2 regions of the Tsukamurella paurometabola genome follow, and region 2 is predicted to be linked to the other one. Evidence: riboswitches for the same ligand, from Rfam matches in the RefSeq annotation. Region 2 holds a riboswitch; the other holds the start of a gene.
What was found. A riboswitch is a leader RNA that binds a small molecule or an ion and turns the genes downstream of it on or off. The one in region 2 is predicted to bind cyclic di-AMP.
Positions count from the first base shown of each region.

Region 1: another riboswitch for cyclic di-AMP. It lies ahead of ELY19_RS16335 (C40 family peptidase); the one in region 2 lies ahead of ELY19_RS03730 (transglycosylase family protein).

Region 1 is NZ_LR131273.1:3,256,267-3,264,637, reverse strand. It holds gene ELY19_RS16340 (NlpC/P60 family protein) at 1-650, opposite strand, end outside; gene ELY19_RS16335 (C40 family peptidase) at 711-1,373, opposite strand; cyclic di-AMP (ydaO/yuaA leader) riboswitch at 1,388-1,538, opposite strand; gene ELY19_RS16330 (hypothetical protein) at 1,660-1,905, opposite strand; gene ELY19_RS16325 (DEDD exonuclease domain-containing protein) at 2,025-3,854, shown strand; gene ELY19_RS16320 (Lrp/AsnC family transcriptional regulator) at 3,888-4,163, shown strand; gene ELY19_RS16315 (hypothetical protein) at 4,329-5,303, shown strand; gene ELY19_RS16310 (HpcH/HpaI aldolase/citrate lyase family protein) at 5,388-6,239, opposite strand; gene ELY19_RS16305 (aminoacyl-tRNA deacylase) at 6,314-6,781, opposite strand; gene trpD (anthranilate phosphoribosyltransferase) at 6,778-7,824, opposite strand; gene ELY19_RS16295 (hypothetical protein) at 7,848-8,303, opposite strand.
Region 2 is NZ_LR131273.1:713,495-721,865, forward strand. It holds gene ELY19_RS03685 (DUF3027 domain-containing protein) at 1-36, opposite strand, end outside; gene ELY19_RS03690 (MFS transporter) at 123-1,832, shown strand; gene ELY19_RS03695 (DUF2771 family protein) at 1,849-2,379, shown strand; gene ELY19_RS03700 (DHA2 family efflux MFS transporter permease subunit) at 2,391-3,782, opposite strand; gene ELY19_RS03705 (TetR/AcrR family transcriptional regulator) at 3,818-4,414, shown strand; gene ELY19_RS23970 (cold-shock protein) at 4,431-4,850, opposite strand; gene ELY19_RS03715 (hypothetical protein) at 4,930-5,151, shown strand; gene moaA (GTP 3',8-cyclase MoaA) at 5,148-6,137, shown strand; gene ELY19_RS03725 (MoaD/ThiS family protein) at 6,141-6,380, shown strand; cyclic di-AMP (ydaO/yuaA leader) riboswitch at 6,536-6,692, shown strand; gene ELY19_RS03730 (transglycosylase family protein) at 6,703-7,350, shown strand; gene ELY19_RS23340 (hypothetical protein) at 7,577-8,242, shown strand; gene ELY19_RS03740 (molybdenum cofactor biosynthesis protein MoaE) at 8,271-8,371, opposite strand, start outside.

The DNA.
Region 1 (8,371 bases), 2.2 Mb from region 2:
ATGAGGGTCTGCCGCTGGGCACCGGTGAGCCGGTCGTAGATGGCCTTGATCCGCGCGATCTCCTGAGCCAGGCGTGCCTTCTTCTGCCGCAGATCGGAGGCCTTGCGCTCGGCCTCGGCACGGGTGTCCTCGGCCGACTTGGCGGCCTCGGCGGCGCGGGTGGCCGCGGAGTCGGCGGCGGCCTTCGACTTCTTGTAGGCGTCGACGGTGGCGACGACGTCGCGGTTGACGAAGTCGAGCGTCGACATCTGGTCGAGCATCTGCTGCGGCGAGTCGCTGACGAGGAGCGCGTAGGTGCGGTTCGTGCGCGAGCCCTTGTAGTTGGCCACGACGACCGCGTCGATCTGGGGCTGCAGCGCCGCCTTCCGGGCCTGCACGGCGGCGACCTCGCGCTTGGCGGCCACGAGCGTGGCATCGGCGGCACGCTTGGCGGCGGTGGCCTTCTCGGCGTCCTCCTGCGCGGCCTTGGCGGCCTCGTTCGTTCCGGAGGCCTGCTCCGACAGCGCTTCGTACTGTTTGAGCGCGGCGTCGGCGGTGTCGGGGTCCGCGGTCGCACTACCGACAACGGTCAGCCCGGCCACCAGGGCGAGCGCTGCGGACGCGGCGGAACCGCGCAGCACCAGGGAGCGGGAGGGGGAGGTCGAAGACACGGCCGAGCAGGTCCTTCCAAGCTGGAGCACGATTGCGAACGCAATCACTACCAGATTACGTCAGTAACGACGGGCGGAGTAGACCGACATCTCGTTGAGCGGGCTCACCTTGACCGGGATGCCGTAGTTCACCGAGTGCACGACCTTGCCGTTGCCGATGTACAGGGCGGCGTGGCTGCCGCCGTTGTAGATCACGATGTCGCCGGGCTGCAGGTCCTTGATCGCGATGGCACGACCGCCGCCGAGCTGTCCGTAGCTGTCGCGCGGCACGGTGATGCCGGCCTGCTTCATGGACCAGTAGACGAGGCCCGAGCAGTCGAACGAGTTGGGGCCGGCGGATCCGTACGAGTACGGCAGGCCGGTGCGCGACAGGGCCGCCTGGACGACCTTGGCCTTGGCACCGCCCGGCTGGGCGCCCGCGACAGTGGTGACGCCGGGCTTGGGCGCCACGGCGACGTCGCTGACGACGGTGGGCCGCGCAGCAGTGGTGCGGGAGGCGACCCCCGGCTTCGCGGGCTTGGCCTTCCCGGCCACGGGTGCGGGCTTCGCATTCGGCACCGCAGGGGCGGGCTTCGCGTTCGGCGCCGCCGGTGCGGGGGCGGGCGCTGCGAATGCGGCCGTGGGGGCCGCGAACGTACCGATGGTCACGGCGCCCGCTGCAAGCGCACCGCGAGCGGCGGTGGCACCCCGGCTGGGCTGCGGCTGAAGTCGGTGTTTCGCCACGAAGCGATTCTCCTAAGTTTCTTCCCGACCGCCGACCGAGTTAGCTGACGGGTTCGGGCGAGGAAGATGCCCTACCCCGGAGGCTCGGAAGCCTCCGGCGATTCACCCCGGATAACGCGTGTGGGTCCCCGGCGAGGCCCGCGGCCTCTTAGGCGGTGACCTCGGGAGACGGGACGGCTTTCGCCCCGGGCTCCTCCGCAAGGTCTCAGAAAGATTACGAAACGGAAACGCAGCTGTCTAGCCGGACGCGCCGGGGAGACACCCCGGGGCTACCCCGAGACACCCCTCAGCCGGCACGTTTCGCCTGGTCAGGGACAACCCGCAGATGCGGCAACATTCCCTCGCTCACAAAGGCCGCGATCGCGTCACTCAGACCGGGTTCCGTCGTGACCGGGGCCTGCCCGGCCCCCTCCGCCGGATCCCCCACGGGCGGCGCTGCCACGACGACCGGGCCGAGGAGGAAGCCCACCGCGCAGTCGTCACACGCGCGGGGCTTGGCGGGGCAGGTGGAGCAGTCGACGTGCAGTGTCATGGCGGCTTCCCTTCGGTGTCGGGTCTCGATGCCGGCGACGCTAACGCCGCCCACCGACAGTTTTCGAGCGCGCGTTCGGGCCCCGCGAACCTGTCGGTGGGGTGTTCTACGGTCGGCGCATGCAGCTCAGCCTGGACGATTGCGAGGCGGGCACCGTCGACCCGCCGCTGCGCGAAGTGACCTTCGTGGTGGTCGATCTGGAGACCACCGGCGGGTCCCCGCGCGGAGGGGACGCCATCACCGAGATCGGCGCGGTCAAGGTGCGCGGCGGCGAGGTCCTGGGTGAGTTCGCCACGCTGGTCGATCCCGGCTGCGGGATCTCCCCGCACATCACCCACCTCACCGGCATCACCACCGCGATGGTCACGGGAGCGCCCCGGATCGAGTCCGTCCTCCCGTCCTTCCTCGAGTTCGCGCACGGCGCCGTCCTCGTCGCGCACAACGCCCGGTTCGATCTCGGCTTCCTCAAGGCGGCGGCCGCCGCGACCGGCACCCCCTGGCCGAAGCCCGCGTCACTGTGCACGGTCCAGCTCGCCCGGCGCGTGCTGACGCGGGACGAGGCACCGTCCGTCAAGCTGAGCGAGCTCGCGCGCCTGTTCCGCACCGAGACCACGCCCACGCACCGCGCGCTCGACGATGCGCGGGCCACCGTCGAGGTCCTGCACGGGCTGATCGGCCGCGTCGGCAACCTGGGCATCCACACGCTCGGGGAACTGCGCGGGCACCTCCCGTCCGTGACGCCGCAGCAGCGGGCCAAGCGCCACCTCGCAGACCCGCTGCCGGAACGTCCGGGCGTGTACCTGTTCCGCGGGCCGGGGAACGAGGTGCTCTACGTGGGCACGTCGGGGAACCTGCGCCGCCGGGTGCGCAGCTACTTCACCTCGGGCGAGACGCGAGGCCGGATCAAGGAGATGGTGGGCCTCGCGGAGCGCGTGGATCACGTGGAGTGCGCGCACGCCCTCGAGGCGGCGGCGCGGGAGCTGCGCCTCATCGCCGCGCACACTCCCCCGTACAACCGCCGGTCGAAGTACCCCAAGCGCGGCTGGTGGATCTGCCTCACGGCCGAGGCCTTCCCCCGGCTCGCCGTGAAGCGCTCCGCGCCGGCGGGAGCCGCGTGCATCGGGCCGGTGCGCTCGCGGTCCGACGCGGCGGACCTCGCGGAGTTGCTCGCCGAGGCGTGCGGCCTCCGCACGTGCACCACCCGTCTGCGGGCCGGGGCGCTCCACACGTGCGCCCTGGGCCCCGACGGTGCGCGCCCCCTCGGCGGGTGCCAGGCCTCCGTCGCGGCACCCGAGCCGGCGGCGCTGTACCGACCCCGGGCCGACCGGGCGGCTGCGGCCCTCACCGGTCGCTCATCGGAGGTCTTCGCGGCGCTGGAGGCGCGCCTGGCGGCACTCGCGGAACGGGAGTTCTTCGAATCGGCGGCCCGGTTGCGCGACCGAACCGCCCGCCTCGTCGACGCGGTGGCCCGCTCGCATGCGCTGGTCGCGTTCGCGGACGTTCCCGAGCTCTCGATCGCCCACCCGGACGGTGCGGGCGGCTGGGAGCTGTCGATCGTCCGGCACGGCCGGCTCGCGGCGGCGGGCGTGGCGCCGCGCGGTGTCCCGCCGATGCCCGTGTTCGACCGGCTGCGCGCGGGCGCCGAGTCGGTGTACGAGGCCGACGGGGGCGCGGACGCCGCGCCGGACGTGCCCGACACGCTCTTCCCCGCCGACACCCTGCACGGCGCCAGCCCGGAGGAGGCAGCGCTCCTGCGCCGCTGGGCCCTGCGGCCGGGCACCCGCATCGTCGACGTGCAGGGGATGTGGGGCGAGCCGACCGCGGGCGCGGGGCGCTGGCTCGAGTGGGCCGGCCGGGCGTCCGAGGCGGGACGGGAGGCCCGGTCGGCGGCGGCGCATCCCCGCGGACCCGCCAGGCAATACAGTGAGGGGGCCACGCACGCCGCGTGAGCGCCAGCGCCAGCTCGACCGGAAGGCCCCGCAGTGATCACCGCGATCGTCCTCATCCACGCCGACGTGCACCGCATCCCCGAGACCGCGCAGGCCGTCGCGAACATCGAGGGCGTCTCCGAGGTGTACTCGTGCGCCGGCGACATCGACCTCATCGCGAAGGTGCGCGTGCGCGAGCACGATCAGATCGCCGACGTGGTCACCGAGCGGATCAACCGGATCGACGGTGTCGCGAGCACCTCCACCCACATCGCCTTCCGCGAGTACGCCTCGGCGGACGTCGACGCGGGGTTCGACATCGGGAACTAGATATTCAAGGTCGACGTCCGGTCAGCACCACCTTTGCCGCATTCCCGCCGATCAAGACGTTGCGGTAGCGAAACCCAGCCTTGTGCGCAACAATGAGCCATGCGAAAGCCTCATGAGAAGCGCCACTCGAACTCATCTTCAGTGTCCCCACTAGAGACCGCAATAGTGGTTGAGTTGCGCCCCAACGGGATATTTTCAGCGACGCAAATTCAAACAAATTCCAGCATTCGACAGATCGTCAGCCAGTCGCACTTCTACATTCTCGCACACAGGCCAGCGATTCGCGCTAAGGACCTTGGAGATGCGGTAGAATTCTTTGCCCGTGGACCATTTGACGGGTTCTCTGAAATCGAACTCAAAGTACCTAAGTCTTCAATTGAGCTTACCGTCGACAACGGCGGCCAGCGACTCATCCAGAACGAAGTATGGTTTCATTCACACGAAGTGTTATCTCAAGTACTCCGAGACAACCTTCCCGGCATCGCAAGCCTCGATAGGCTACACGAGCTCATTAAGTGGAAGATCGCCTACGTAGGCATGTCATACGGATCCGGCGAGGGATCGCTCACAGGCAGGCTAAAGGAGCACGACAAGCTACCGCTCCTGATGGACAAGTTCGGGGCACTAGGGCACGACATCAGAATCATACCAATGCATTCTGCGAGCACCTCTGCCCTATTCGGACCTGCCAACGAGGGAAAGCTCGCTTCCCCTGTTCCAGATCTCGAGAAACTCCTTGATTTCACATCGAGCGACGGTCGGCGGCAGACGTCAGCGATGGTCCGCGTCGTGGAAAACGTCCTTATCGCATATTTCCAGCCCGAACTGAACAAGCGCGAGAGGTCGTGGCCCAGCGTCGAATCAGCGCGAGCACTCCGCGACCACAATGCCCGATCGGTGGTTGTCGTGATTAATGGCACCGAGGTCACCTACTCCCTATTCAGCGACCGTCGCAATGTCCCGCGTCGGGGTTTCAGCTTACTTGCGGACCTCCACAGTCCAGGGGTGATCGACGTCGATGACTACAACGCTCAAGACAGCAAGAACATCGATCTTCCGATCTTCCTCAATAGTCTGACTGTGACGGCAAGTCAGGCGCAATCATCTTCGGCGATCCCACGCGCTTCGCGAGGAGATTAGTCGCAGGCCGCGTTCCCCAAGGACACCTCACCTCCGGGGGTATTACGGCCACTTCTATCGCCAAACATCGACTTCAATTGAGCCTCAGTAGCCGCTGTGGCTGACCTCCGCGGCCTCGACCTCGATGCCGAAGTCGACGGCCTGCTGCACGATCTTCTGAGCCCGGGCGAGGCGCGGCAGATCGGAGCCGTCGGTGATCTTGCCGCCCGACTTCTCGAAGGCGTCGATGAAGCCGTGCGCCCAGGCCACCTCCGACTCGCTCGGGCTGAGGCCGGCGTTGATGACGCCGGCGTGCTCCGGCGTCAGGCACAGCTTCCCGGACATGCCCATCTCCTTCGCCAGCGCCGTCCCGGTGGGCAGGTGCGCGATGTTCAGCGTCGGGCCGTCGATCGGCGCGGGCAGCCGGGCCGCGCGCGATGCGATGACCAGCTGCGACCGCGCGTAGGCCAGGGCGATCGGATCCTCGCCGACGGCGGTGTCGCGCTTGAAGTCGCCCGTGCCGAAGGCGATCCGGAACGTCGACGGGGCCGACGCGATCCGCTCGACGTTCTGCATCCCGCGGGCGGTCTCGACGAGCGCGAGGATCCGGGTGCCGTCGGGCAGCCGGTCGGCGGTGTCGTCGAGATGACTCGATCCCTCGGACTTCGCGAGCATGACCCCCTCGAGGCCCTCACACTGCTTGAGCGCGGCGCAGTCGGCGCTCCAGTACTCGCTCGCCGCGTCGTTGATGCGTACCCAGGCGCGGTGGCCCGTCGACAGCCATTCGACGGTGTCCGCCCGGGCCTGCTCCTTGTCCTTCGCGGCGACGGCGTCCTCGAGGTCGATGATGACCGCGTCGGCCTCGCTGGCCTGCGCCACGGCGAACGACTCGGGGTGGGAGGCCGGAACGAGCAGCCAGGAACGGGCGATCTGCGGGGAGACGGTGCGCTTACTCACGCCGCCAAGATTAGGCGCGTGGAACGCCTGATTCCACGAAATGGAATCTTTTGCGCGTTCTGTTCATTGTGTGCCTAGTCGGAGATGTCGGCGACCGTCGCGTCGTACGCCGCGATGAGCGCGTCCGCGTCGACGATCGCACTGTGTCCGTGCGCGCCGGCGCCGAGGGCCACCGTCGCCCCGGGGATCCGCTCGTCGACGTAGACCGGCCAGTCGCCGCGCGCCCCGACGGGCGTGATCGTGCCGCGCTCGTACCCGGTGGCCTCGAGCGCCTCGTCCGCGGGCGGCATCGCGAGCCGGTTCACGCCGACGACGGCGCGCAGCTTGGGCCACGCGATCGACCGATCGCCGGGGACCAGCGCGAACAGGTACGAACCCTCGCCGCGCCGCACCACGAGCGACTTCACCAGCTGCGACGGCGGCAGGTCCATCAGCGCCGCCGCCTCCTCCAGGCTCCGCGCCGCCGGGCGCGCGCGAACGGTCACCGTCAGCCCCCGGGCGGCCGCGTCCGCACGCATCCGGTCCAGCCCCGGCTCGCTCACGATCCCGCGATCTCCTGCGACAGGGCGACCCAGCGGTCGAGCAACGCGGCCGCCGCGCCCGAGTCGACCGCCTCGGCGACGCGCGGCAGACGCGCCGCCAGTGCGTCCTGCACCGACTCCCCCGCTGTGAGCCCCTCGTAGGCGGCGACGGCGCCGGCCGAGTTCAGCAGGACGGCGTCCCGGACCGGACCGGTCTCGCCGGCGAGGAAGGCCCGGGCGATCGCGGCGTTCACCGAGGCGTCACCACCCCGCAGGTCCTCCATCCCCACGCGGGCCAGGCCCAATTCGCGCGGGTCGACGGACTCGACGCCGACGCCCTCCTCCTGGACGCGCCACACCGTGGACGTCGACGTGGTCGTCAGCTCGTCGAGGCCGTCGTCGCCGCGGACGACGATGACGTGATCCTGGCCGCCCCGGTCCGCGAAGGCCTGCGCCACGACGGGCGCGAGGTCGGCGAACGCGCAGCCGATGAGACCCGCGGACGGACGGCCGGGGTTCGTCAGCGGGCCGAGCACGTTGAACACGGTCGGGATGCCGATCTCCTTGCGCGTGGCGCCGGCGAAGCGCAGGCCCGAGTGGAAGACGGAGGCGAGGCAGAAGCCGATTCCCAACTCGGCGGTGGTGCGGGCCACCCCGTCCGCGTTCAGCCCGATCGCGACCCCGAGCGCCTCGAGGCAATCGGCGCCGCCCGACTTCGACGACGCCGCCCGGTTCCCGTGCTTAAGCACGGGCACCCCGGCCGCGGCCACGACGATCGAGCTCATCGTGGAGATGTTCACCGAGTGCGAGCGGTCACCACCGGTGCCGACGATGTCGACCGCACGCCCCGCGAACGGCACGGCGGTGGTCAGCGAGAGCATCACATCGGCCAGGGCGCGGACCTCGACGGGCGACGGTCCCTTCATCTTCATCGCCACGCCGAAGGCGGAGATCTGCGACGGGGTCGCCCCGTCGCTCATGATCTCGGACATCGCCCACCGGGCCTGCTCCGCGCTGAGGTCGCGCTGCGAGGTGAGCTCGGTGAGAACCGTCGGCCAATCCATGGCCGCAACTGTAATCGGGACGGTCAAGCGGGAATCTGGAGCACCTGCCACAACACGGCCCTCCCGCCGTGCCGCGCGGTCACACCGGCCATCCTCGACCGCTCCTGGGAGACGTGCAGCGCGTCCACCTTCTGCACCCGTGCGACGGCGACGGTCTCGAGTCCCTCCGGGCCGGGCGTCCCGGCACCGTCGGGGGCCACCCGCTCGTACCGGTCCTGCGCGACGAGCCGCAGCACCTCGTCGACCTCCCCGGGCGGCAGTTGGAGGACGTGCCGCAGCACGCTCTGCGCCTCCGGGTCGAAGCCCTCCGCGGCGTCGAGGACGGAGGACGAGGCGGCCGCGTCGTCGCCCGACTCGGCCACGGGAACCAAACCGGGGTGCCCGGGCGTTAACTCTTCGACGGTGCGCGCGGAGAGGCGGCCGAGCAGACGCCCCAGACGGGTCCGCTGTTCGGGTCTGCCGTTGAGGTCGTAGGGCAAGGTCCGCCTTATCTTCCGATGCCGATCGGGCCGTTGACGTGGTGTTTCGAGTGTACGAGCGGAGGGCG
Region 2 (8,371 bases):
GTCGACCGCGGCGCCTGACTGCAATGCGGAACTCACCCGTCCGATTGTGCCGGATGGCGGGCGCGCAGGTGCAGGCGGGCGGCACACGCCCCTGCGGACGGCACTCCCGCGGATGCGGAACAATGGTCCGCGTGAGCGGTCATCCGGGGCAGCAGCAGTATCCCCCCGACGAGCCCCGGCGCCGTCCGGGGCCGACGCCGCATGCCCACAGCGGGCAGTCCGCGCGGCGCGGGGCAGGTGGGCAGGCCGGCCCGACGCGCCCGCAGTACACCGCCAACCACCACCTCCCCCCGCTCGAGGACACCCCGTCGGCCGCGGACCGGCGCGCAGCCGGGGCGGAGCAGCGGCGCATGCCGCGCAAGATCACCGTGACCCGGGTGGCGGCGATGCGCAGCCGCGAGATCACCGAGGCCGGGATCGCGAAGTGGCGGCAGGCCACCACCGCCGACGGTGCCGACAAGTCCGGCCTGACCGCGCTCACCTACCCGGTGATCCTCAACAACGCGGTCGACGCCGCGATGATGGTCGCGCTGGCGAACACCCTGTTCTTCGCGGCCGCGCAGGCCGAGTCCAAGTCGAAGGTCGCGCTGTACCTGCTGGTGAACATCGCGCCGTTCGCGGTCATCGCGCCGTTCATGGGGCCGCTGCTCGACCGCATCCAGCACGGGCGGCGGGTGGCGCTGGCCGCGTCCTTCGCGATCCGCGTGGTGCTCGCGGTGCTGCTCATCACGAACTGCTCGTACGACCCGGTCGCGAACACGGTGAACTTCGATCCGTGGGTGCTCTATCCCTGTGCGCTCGCGATGATGGTGATGAGTAAATCGTTCTCGGTGCTCAAATCCGCGGTGGTGCCGCGGGTGCTGCCACCGTCGATCGACCTGGCGCGGGTGAACTCGCGGCTCACGCTGTTCGGGCTGGTCGTGGGCTCGGGCGTGGGCGGAGCGATCGCCTCGGGCGCGGAGTTCGGACTGAGCCGGATGCTGCACATCCCGGGCGGCATGTACGCCCTGATGGTCTTCGCCGTGCTCGGCGCGGTGCTGTGCATGCGCATCCCGAAGCGGGTGGAGAGCACGGCGGGCGAGGTGCCGACCACGTTGTCGTACACCGGCGCGATGGCGCGGAACGCGGAGTACGCGGCGTCGGTCTCGGCCGCCGGGTCGGGCGAGCGGGCGGGCTTCGGCGCGGCGTTCAAGAACCTGCGGGCACCGCTCGGCCGCAGCGTCGTCACCGGGCTGTGGGGCAACACCACGATCCGCATCCTCACCGGCTTCCTCACCCTCTACATCGCCTTCTACAGCAAGGCGCAGCAGGCGTCGGGCGGCTCGGCCACCGAGTCGCTGATGATGATCGGCGCGGTCGGCGCCGCCGCCGGCATCGGCAACTTCATCGGCAACGGCATCGGCGCGCGCCTTGAACTGCCGCGGCCCGCGCGCATCGTCGTGCAGGCGACGGTCGCGGCCACGGTCGGCGCGATCGTCGCGGCGGTGTTCGGCAACCTGATCGTGGTCGCGGCCGTGACCTTCCTGGCGTCCGGGGTGTCGGCGCTCGGCAAGGTCTCGCTCGACGCGTCGATCCAGGACGACCTGCCCGACGAGTCCCGCGCGTCCGCCTTCGGTCGCTCGGAGACGGCGCTGCAGCTCGGCTGGGTGGGCGGCGCCGCGCTCGGCGTGCTGCTGCCGCCCACGCTGTGGATCGGCTTCGCGACCGTCGCGGCCATCATGGTCGCCGGCACCGTGCAGACGGTGCTCACCTATCGCGGCGGCTCGCTGATCCCGAACTTCGGCGGCAAGCGGCCGGAACACGTCCCACCCACGATGAACGCGCACTCATGATGAACGGGGTCCCTCGATGATCAAGCCCAGCCCGAAGCTGCTCCTCGCCGGGGCGGTGTTCGTCGTCGCGGCCGCGGTGCTGCTCGCGTACGCGATCGTCGCGGGCCTGGACAAGCGGGATCAGCCCGGTCCGCGCCCCGCGCTGCAGGCCACCGTCGGGAAGACGATGCTGAACGTCGCGCCGATGCAGTTCTGCACCAACGTGCGGGCAGCGCAGTGCGACGCCGCGCAGTACCCCGCCAAGCTTCCCGTCGAGGCGGGCCAGGCGATCGTCATCTCGCTGCCCGACTACATCACCGAGCGCCCCTGGTTCCTCACCGTCCAGCGCTACGACGCGAAGCGCGGAGAGGCGAAGCTCGACACGATCACCCACGTCGATCCCGCGTCCGCGACGCTGGTTCTCAAGTCGACCGAGGAGCTGTGGGTCGCCGCGGTCGAGATCAACGTGCCCTCGCAGTACCAGGACGCCCAGGGCAACCTCATCGCCCAGGCGGTCTGGGGCATCGACACGACGCCCAAGGACTTCGCGCTGGTCCAGAAGCCGTGACCGAGTGAGCCTCACGCCGCGCGGCCGGCGCGGCCCGGCAGGCGGAGCGCGAGCACGGCGCCGAGCGCGGTGACCACGACCATCACCCAGAACGCGGGATGCAACGCGGTCGCGGCGGGGGCGTGCGCGAGCCCCGCCTGCAGGATCACGGCGACCGCGGCGACGCCGACGGCCCCGCCGAGTTGCTGTGCACCCCGGGTGAACATCGAGGCGTGGGGGAACTGATCCCGCGAGAGTCCGGTGTACGCCGACGACAGGATCGGGACGAGCACCGCGCCCAGCCCCACCCCCCGCACGAACAGCACGACCGCGAGCACCACCGGGTTCGTACCGGCCGTGACGAAGGCGAACGGCACCGTCGCGACCGCCATCACCGCGAAGGCGGCCGCCGCGACCGGGCGCGGCCCGAAGCGGTCGACCAGGCCGCCGACGAAGAACCGCGGCACGAACGCTCCGACCGCCTGGGGCGCGAGGAGCAGCGCGGTGGCGAGGGCACCGTCGCCGCGCACCGTCTGCCAGTACAGCGGCAGCAGGAACATCGTCCCCATGAGCGCCCCACCCGCGACGAGGCCCGCCAGCGTGGACGCGGCGACCGTCGGGACGCGGAGCAGCCGCACCCGCACGAGCGCTCCGTCGCCCACGCGCAGCGCGTGCACCGCGAAGGCCGCGATCAGCGTCGCTCCCACCCCGACGGCGAGGAGGACGCCGACCGACGCGCCGGTCCCGGCGAGCTCGGCGAGTCCGTAGAACGTGAGGACGATCCCCGGCGCGAGCAGTGCGAGGCCGGTGCGGTCGAGCGGCGGGGCACTCCCCTCCGCCGGCGCGTCGTCGGGCAGGACCCGCAGCGCGGCGACGACGGCCGCCGCGCAGAGCGGCACGTTGAAGGCGAACATCCAGCGCCAGTCCGCCCAGTGCAGGAGTGCGCCGCCGAGCACGGGGCCGATGAGCGGACCGAGTGCGATGGGGACGCCGAGCGCCGCCGTCACCCGCGCGACGGAGCCGCCGCCGGCCGCGCGCACCGCGATCGTCTGCATGTTCGTCATCAGCACGCCGGCCGCGGCGCCCTGCAGCGTGCGGAACGCGACGAGACTCACCGGGCTCCAGCTGACGGCGCACAGCGCGGACCCGGCGGCGAACACCACGAGCGCCGCCAGCCACGCTCGCCGGCCCCCGAGGCGGGCGTCCAGCCAGCCGCACAGCGGGATCGACACCACGAGGGCGAGCAGGTAGGCGGTACTCACCCACTGGATGGTCGCGACGTCGGTGTGCAGGTCGACGACGAGCGCGTGCACCGCGATGGTCAGCATCGTCGTGTCGAGGATGGGGGCGAAGGCGCCGAGCACCAGGGTCGCGACGAGCGCCCGCGTCGGGCTCGCCGCCTCCCGCACATTAGATACAGTCATGTATCTAATGTGCGCCATGTTGATAAGATACGCAAGTGCACCCAAAGCCGGAGGCTCCCCGCACGCGCCGACGCGGCGCGGCGCTCGAGGGCGCGATCCTGGAGGCCGCGTGGGACCAGCTGACCGAGGGCGGTTACGGCGATTTCACACTGGAGGCCGTCGCCGCCCGCGCCGGGACGTCCCGCTCGGTGCTCTACCGGCGCTGGCCCGGCCGGGTGGAGCTGCTCCGGGCCGCCCTGGCCCACCGGGGCGAGGCACCCGTGGCCGAGCCGCCCGACACCGGCTCACTGCGCGGCGACGCGATCGCGCTCCTGACGGCGATGACGGACCACCGCGTCGAGCTGATGATCCTGCTGCAGACACGGCTCGGCGACTTCTTCGCCGAGTCCGGCGACTCCCCCGCGGACCTGCGCGAACTGCTGGTCGGAACCCGAGGCGGATCGATGCACGACGCCGTCGCCCGGGCGGTCGCGCGCGGCGAGGTCGACCCGGCGCGGGTCACCGACCGGATCGTGCGCCTGCCGGCCGACCTCGTGCGCCACCAGATGGCGATGACCCTGCTCCCGGTGCCGCCCGAGGACATCGCCGAGATCGTGGACGAGTGCTTCCTTCCGCTGCTCGTCGCGCGGTGAAGGACGGCGCGGCCGGCTAGGAGTCGAGTTCGCGCGCGATCTCCCGGAGCACCTTGGCGATCTGCTCGGACGCCTTGCGGTCGGGGTAGCGGCCCTTGCGCAGCTCGGACTGCACACCCACGTCGAGCAGCTGGATCATGTCCTCGATCATGCCGTGCAGCTCGTCGGCGGGCCGACGGTTCGCGGCCGGCCGGCGGCCGCGCTGGGCGGCGGCGCCGCGGGAGACGCTGGGCGCGGGTTCGAGCACGGTCACCGTCAGCGCCTGCGGGCCGCGGCGGCCCGCGGCCATGCTGAACTCGACACGCTGGCCCTGCTTGAGCCCGTCGGTGCCGTCGGGCAGCGCCGACGACCGGACGTACACGTCCTCCCCGCCCTCCTGGGAGAGGAAGCCGAAGCCCTTGTCCGTGTCGTACCACTTGACCTTGCCGGTAGGCACCGTCGTCACCTGCTCTGCTCTCAAGAACAACAAAACGCGCCCCGCGAACGGCGAGACGCACTGGGTTTAGTCTAGACGGGTGGGCAAGTCCGTTTCCGTCGCCGTCTCCGTCGCGATCGCGCTCTTCGCGATCGGGCTGATCGCGATCGCCGCCCTGTTCCTCACGCCGCTCCTCGCGGGCGGCGCCACCGCCCCCACCTGGGTCTACGCGCTGACGCCGCTCACGCCCGTCGGCTTCCTGGTGGGTGTGATCGCGGTCATCCTCGGCGGACGCTCCGGGGACGGCGAGCCGCGGCCATGAAGCCGCTGGTCGACCGCTACGGACGCGTCGCACGCGACCTGCGGGTCTCCCTCACCGACCGGTGCAACCTGCGGTGCACGTACTGCATGCCGGCCGACGGTCTGCCGTGGCTCGCGAACGAGCACGTGCTGACCGGGCCGGAGATCGACCGGCTCATCGCCATCGGCGTCCGCGACCTCGGAATCACGGAGATCCGATTCACCGGCGGCGAGCCGCTGCTCCGCGCCGACCTCGACCGCATCGTCGCGCACGCCGCCGCCCTGGAACCGCGGCCCGAGATCTCGCTCACCACGAACGGCCTGTCGCTGGCGCGGCACGCGGCGAAGCTGGCGAGTGCCGGACTGGACCGGGTGAACGTCTCCCTCGACACCGTCGACCGCGCGGAGTACGCGAAGGTCACGCGCCGCGACCGCCTCGACGACGCCCTCGCCGGCCTGCGGGCCGCCGCCGACGCCGGCCTCACCCCCGTGAAGGTCAACGCCGTCCTGGGCCCGGGGCGCCTGGGCGACGCGCGCCCGCTGCTGCGCCTGTGCCTCGAGGCGGGGTACGAGTTGCGGATCATCGAGCACATGCCGCTCGACGCGGACCACACCTGGGATCGCAGCACCATGATCACCGCCGAGCAGATCCTCGCCGAGTTGCGCCGCGAGTTCACGCTCGCGCCGCACGGCGAGGACCGGGGCAGCGCGCCCGCCGAGCGGTTCACGGTCGACGGTGGCCCGGCGACGGTCGGCGTCATCGCCTCGGTCACGCGTCCGTTCTGCGGCGACTGCGACCGCGTACGCCTCACCGCCGACGGCCAGATCCGCACCTGCCTGTTCGCGACGGAGGAGACCGACCTCAAGCCGCTGCTGCGCGGCGGCGCGACGGACGGGGAGATCGCCGACGCGTGGCTCGCGGCGATGCTCGGCAAGCAGGCGGGCCACGGCATCGACGACCCGTCCTTCCTGCAGCCGGCGCGCCCGATGAGCGCGATCGGGGGCTGACGGGTGCTGATCCGTTACTTCGCGGCCGCGCGCGCCGCGGCCGGCGTCGCGGAGGAGACCGTCGAGGTGCCCGACGGGGCGACGGTCGCCGAGGTCGCCGACCTCCTGGCGGCCCGCCACCCCGACCTGGGGCGGGTGCTCACGCGGTGCAGTTACCTGCTCGACGAGGTGGCGGTGCGCGACGTCGCGGCGCCCGCGGCGGGCGCGATGCTCGACGTCCTGCCCCCGTTCGCGGGCGGTTGATCGTCCCGGAACGCGGAGTGACATCAGTCACACATCGCAAAATCACGGTCCGGTAACGGTTGGGCCACGGGGCGGGTTCTGTTACCGTCGCTGAGGGCCGCAGCAGCAGCCACCCGATCGTTCGCAGCGCAGAGCTTCGTCCAGCGACCGAATCGGGACGTGCACCACGATCTACACCTGGACGAAGGCGGAGGAACCATCCGCGGCCGCGAGGCCGCAGGGCGCACGCCCTAGGGGTCAAGCCGGGCAACCGGCCGAGCAGCCTCTCGCTCGAACCCGACAGCTAACTTCGCACGCGCGTAGAGAGGAAAGACTTCACACGATGACCGGTCGTCACCGCAAGCAGTCCACCACCAGCCTGAGCGCCGCCAAGGTCGCCGCCGCCGGCGCGATGCTGGGTGGCGCGGGTCTCGCACTCGCCGCCCCCGCCGCGAACGCCGCCCCCGACTCCCAGTGGGACCAGGTCGCCGCGTGCGAGTCCGGCGGCAACTGGTCGATCAACACCGGTAACGGCTACCACGGCGGCCTGCAGTTCAGCCCGTCGACCTGGGCCGCGTACGGCGGCACCCAGTACGCCCCGACCGCCAACCAGGCCAGCCGCGCGCAGCAGATCGCGATCGCCGAGAAGGTCCTCGCCGGCCAGGGCAAGGGTGCATGGCCCTCCTGCGGCACCGGCCTCGGCGCGCCGACCCCGCGCACCGTCTCCCCGACCGACACCGGCTCCACGAAGCCGGTCACCAAGCCGGTGGCGAAGCCCGCCGCCAAGCCGGCCGCGAAGCCCGTCGCCAAGCCGGCGGCGAAGCCGGCCGCCAAGCCCGCCGCGAAGCCGGCCAAGCCCGCCGCGCAGGCCGGTCAGTCGGTGAACTCGCAGTACATCAACCAGGTCATCTCGCAGGCCCAGAGCGGCGGCCAGCAGGTCGACCCGGCCGTGCTCGCCATGCTGCAGCAGGCCGCGGCCAAGGGCTACTGAGCCCGACCCGCACCAGAGCGTCCGAGAGGGGCCGCCGGCATCACGCCGGCGGCCCCTCTCGCCGCGCTGTCCGCGGGGTGCGCTGTCCGCGGGGTGCGCAGCGAAGGCGCGCGACACCACATCGGCGAAGCACCGGGTCGGTATCGCTTTGCGATCGCAACGGATCTGCTACGTTCTCTTCGTTCGTATTCGTGAACGTGACGTTCCGCAGGAAAGAGAGCACCGGATGATCGCTCGCCATCGCCCCTCGCGCGCCGCCGGTCGGCTCGCCTCGCTCGGCGCCCTGATCGCCGCCGTCGGCCTCGTCGTCGCGGCTCCCGCGGCAGCGGCGCCCGGTTGCCCCTGCAACCCTGTCGCGCCCGCTCCGGGCCCCGTCCGCCCCATCGGGGTGCCGGTGGTGCCCCTGCCGATCCCCGCGGCCCCCGCGAAGCCCATCGCCGTGAAGCCGGTCGGCGCGGCACCCACCGCCACGCCTGCACGGCCCGGTACCGCGAAGCCCGCCCCGGCGCGGCCCGGCGCCGCGAAGCCGTCGCCGGCCGCGGCCGGCGCGGCCGTCGTCCCCGGCGTCCCCGCCGGCGCGACGCTCCCCGTGGGCGTCGGCGGCGCGACAGTCCCTGTTGGCGTCGGCGGCGCGAGGGTCCCCGTCGGTATCGGCGGCGCCGGCATCCCCCTCGTCGGCGCGACCGGCATCGGCAGCACAGCGGGCGTCACGACGACCGGCATCGGTGCCCGCGGCGTGGGCGGCGCCGCCGGCGTCGGCGCGAGCGGCGCCGGCACGGGCGCGGGTGCCCGCGGTGTGAGTGGCGCCGCGGGTGTCGGCGTCCCCCTGATCAACCCGCTCGCGTGCGACCCCACGAAGGTCGCCACGTGCGCGGGTCCGGTGACGAAGTAACCAGAACCGGTATCGGATGGGTCGGCGGCTACGCGCTGCCGACCCATTCGTCTGTTCCGTCCCGGAACAGCTGGTGCTTCCAGACGGGGAGCGCCTCTTTGACCGCGTCGACGATCCGCGCGCAGGTCG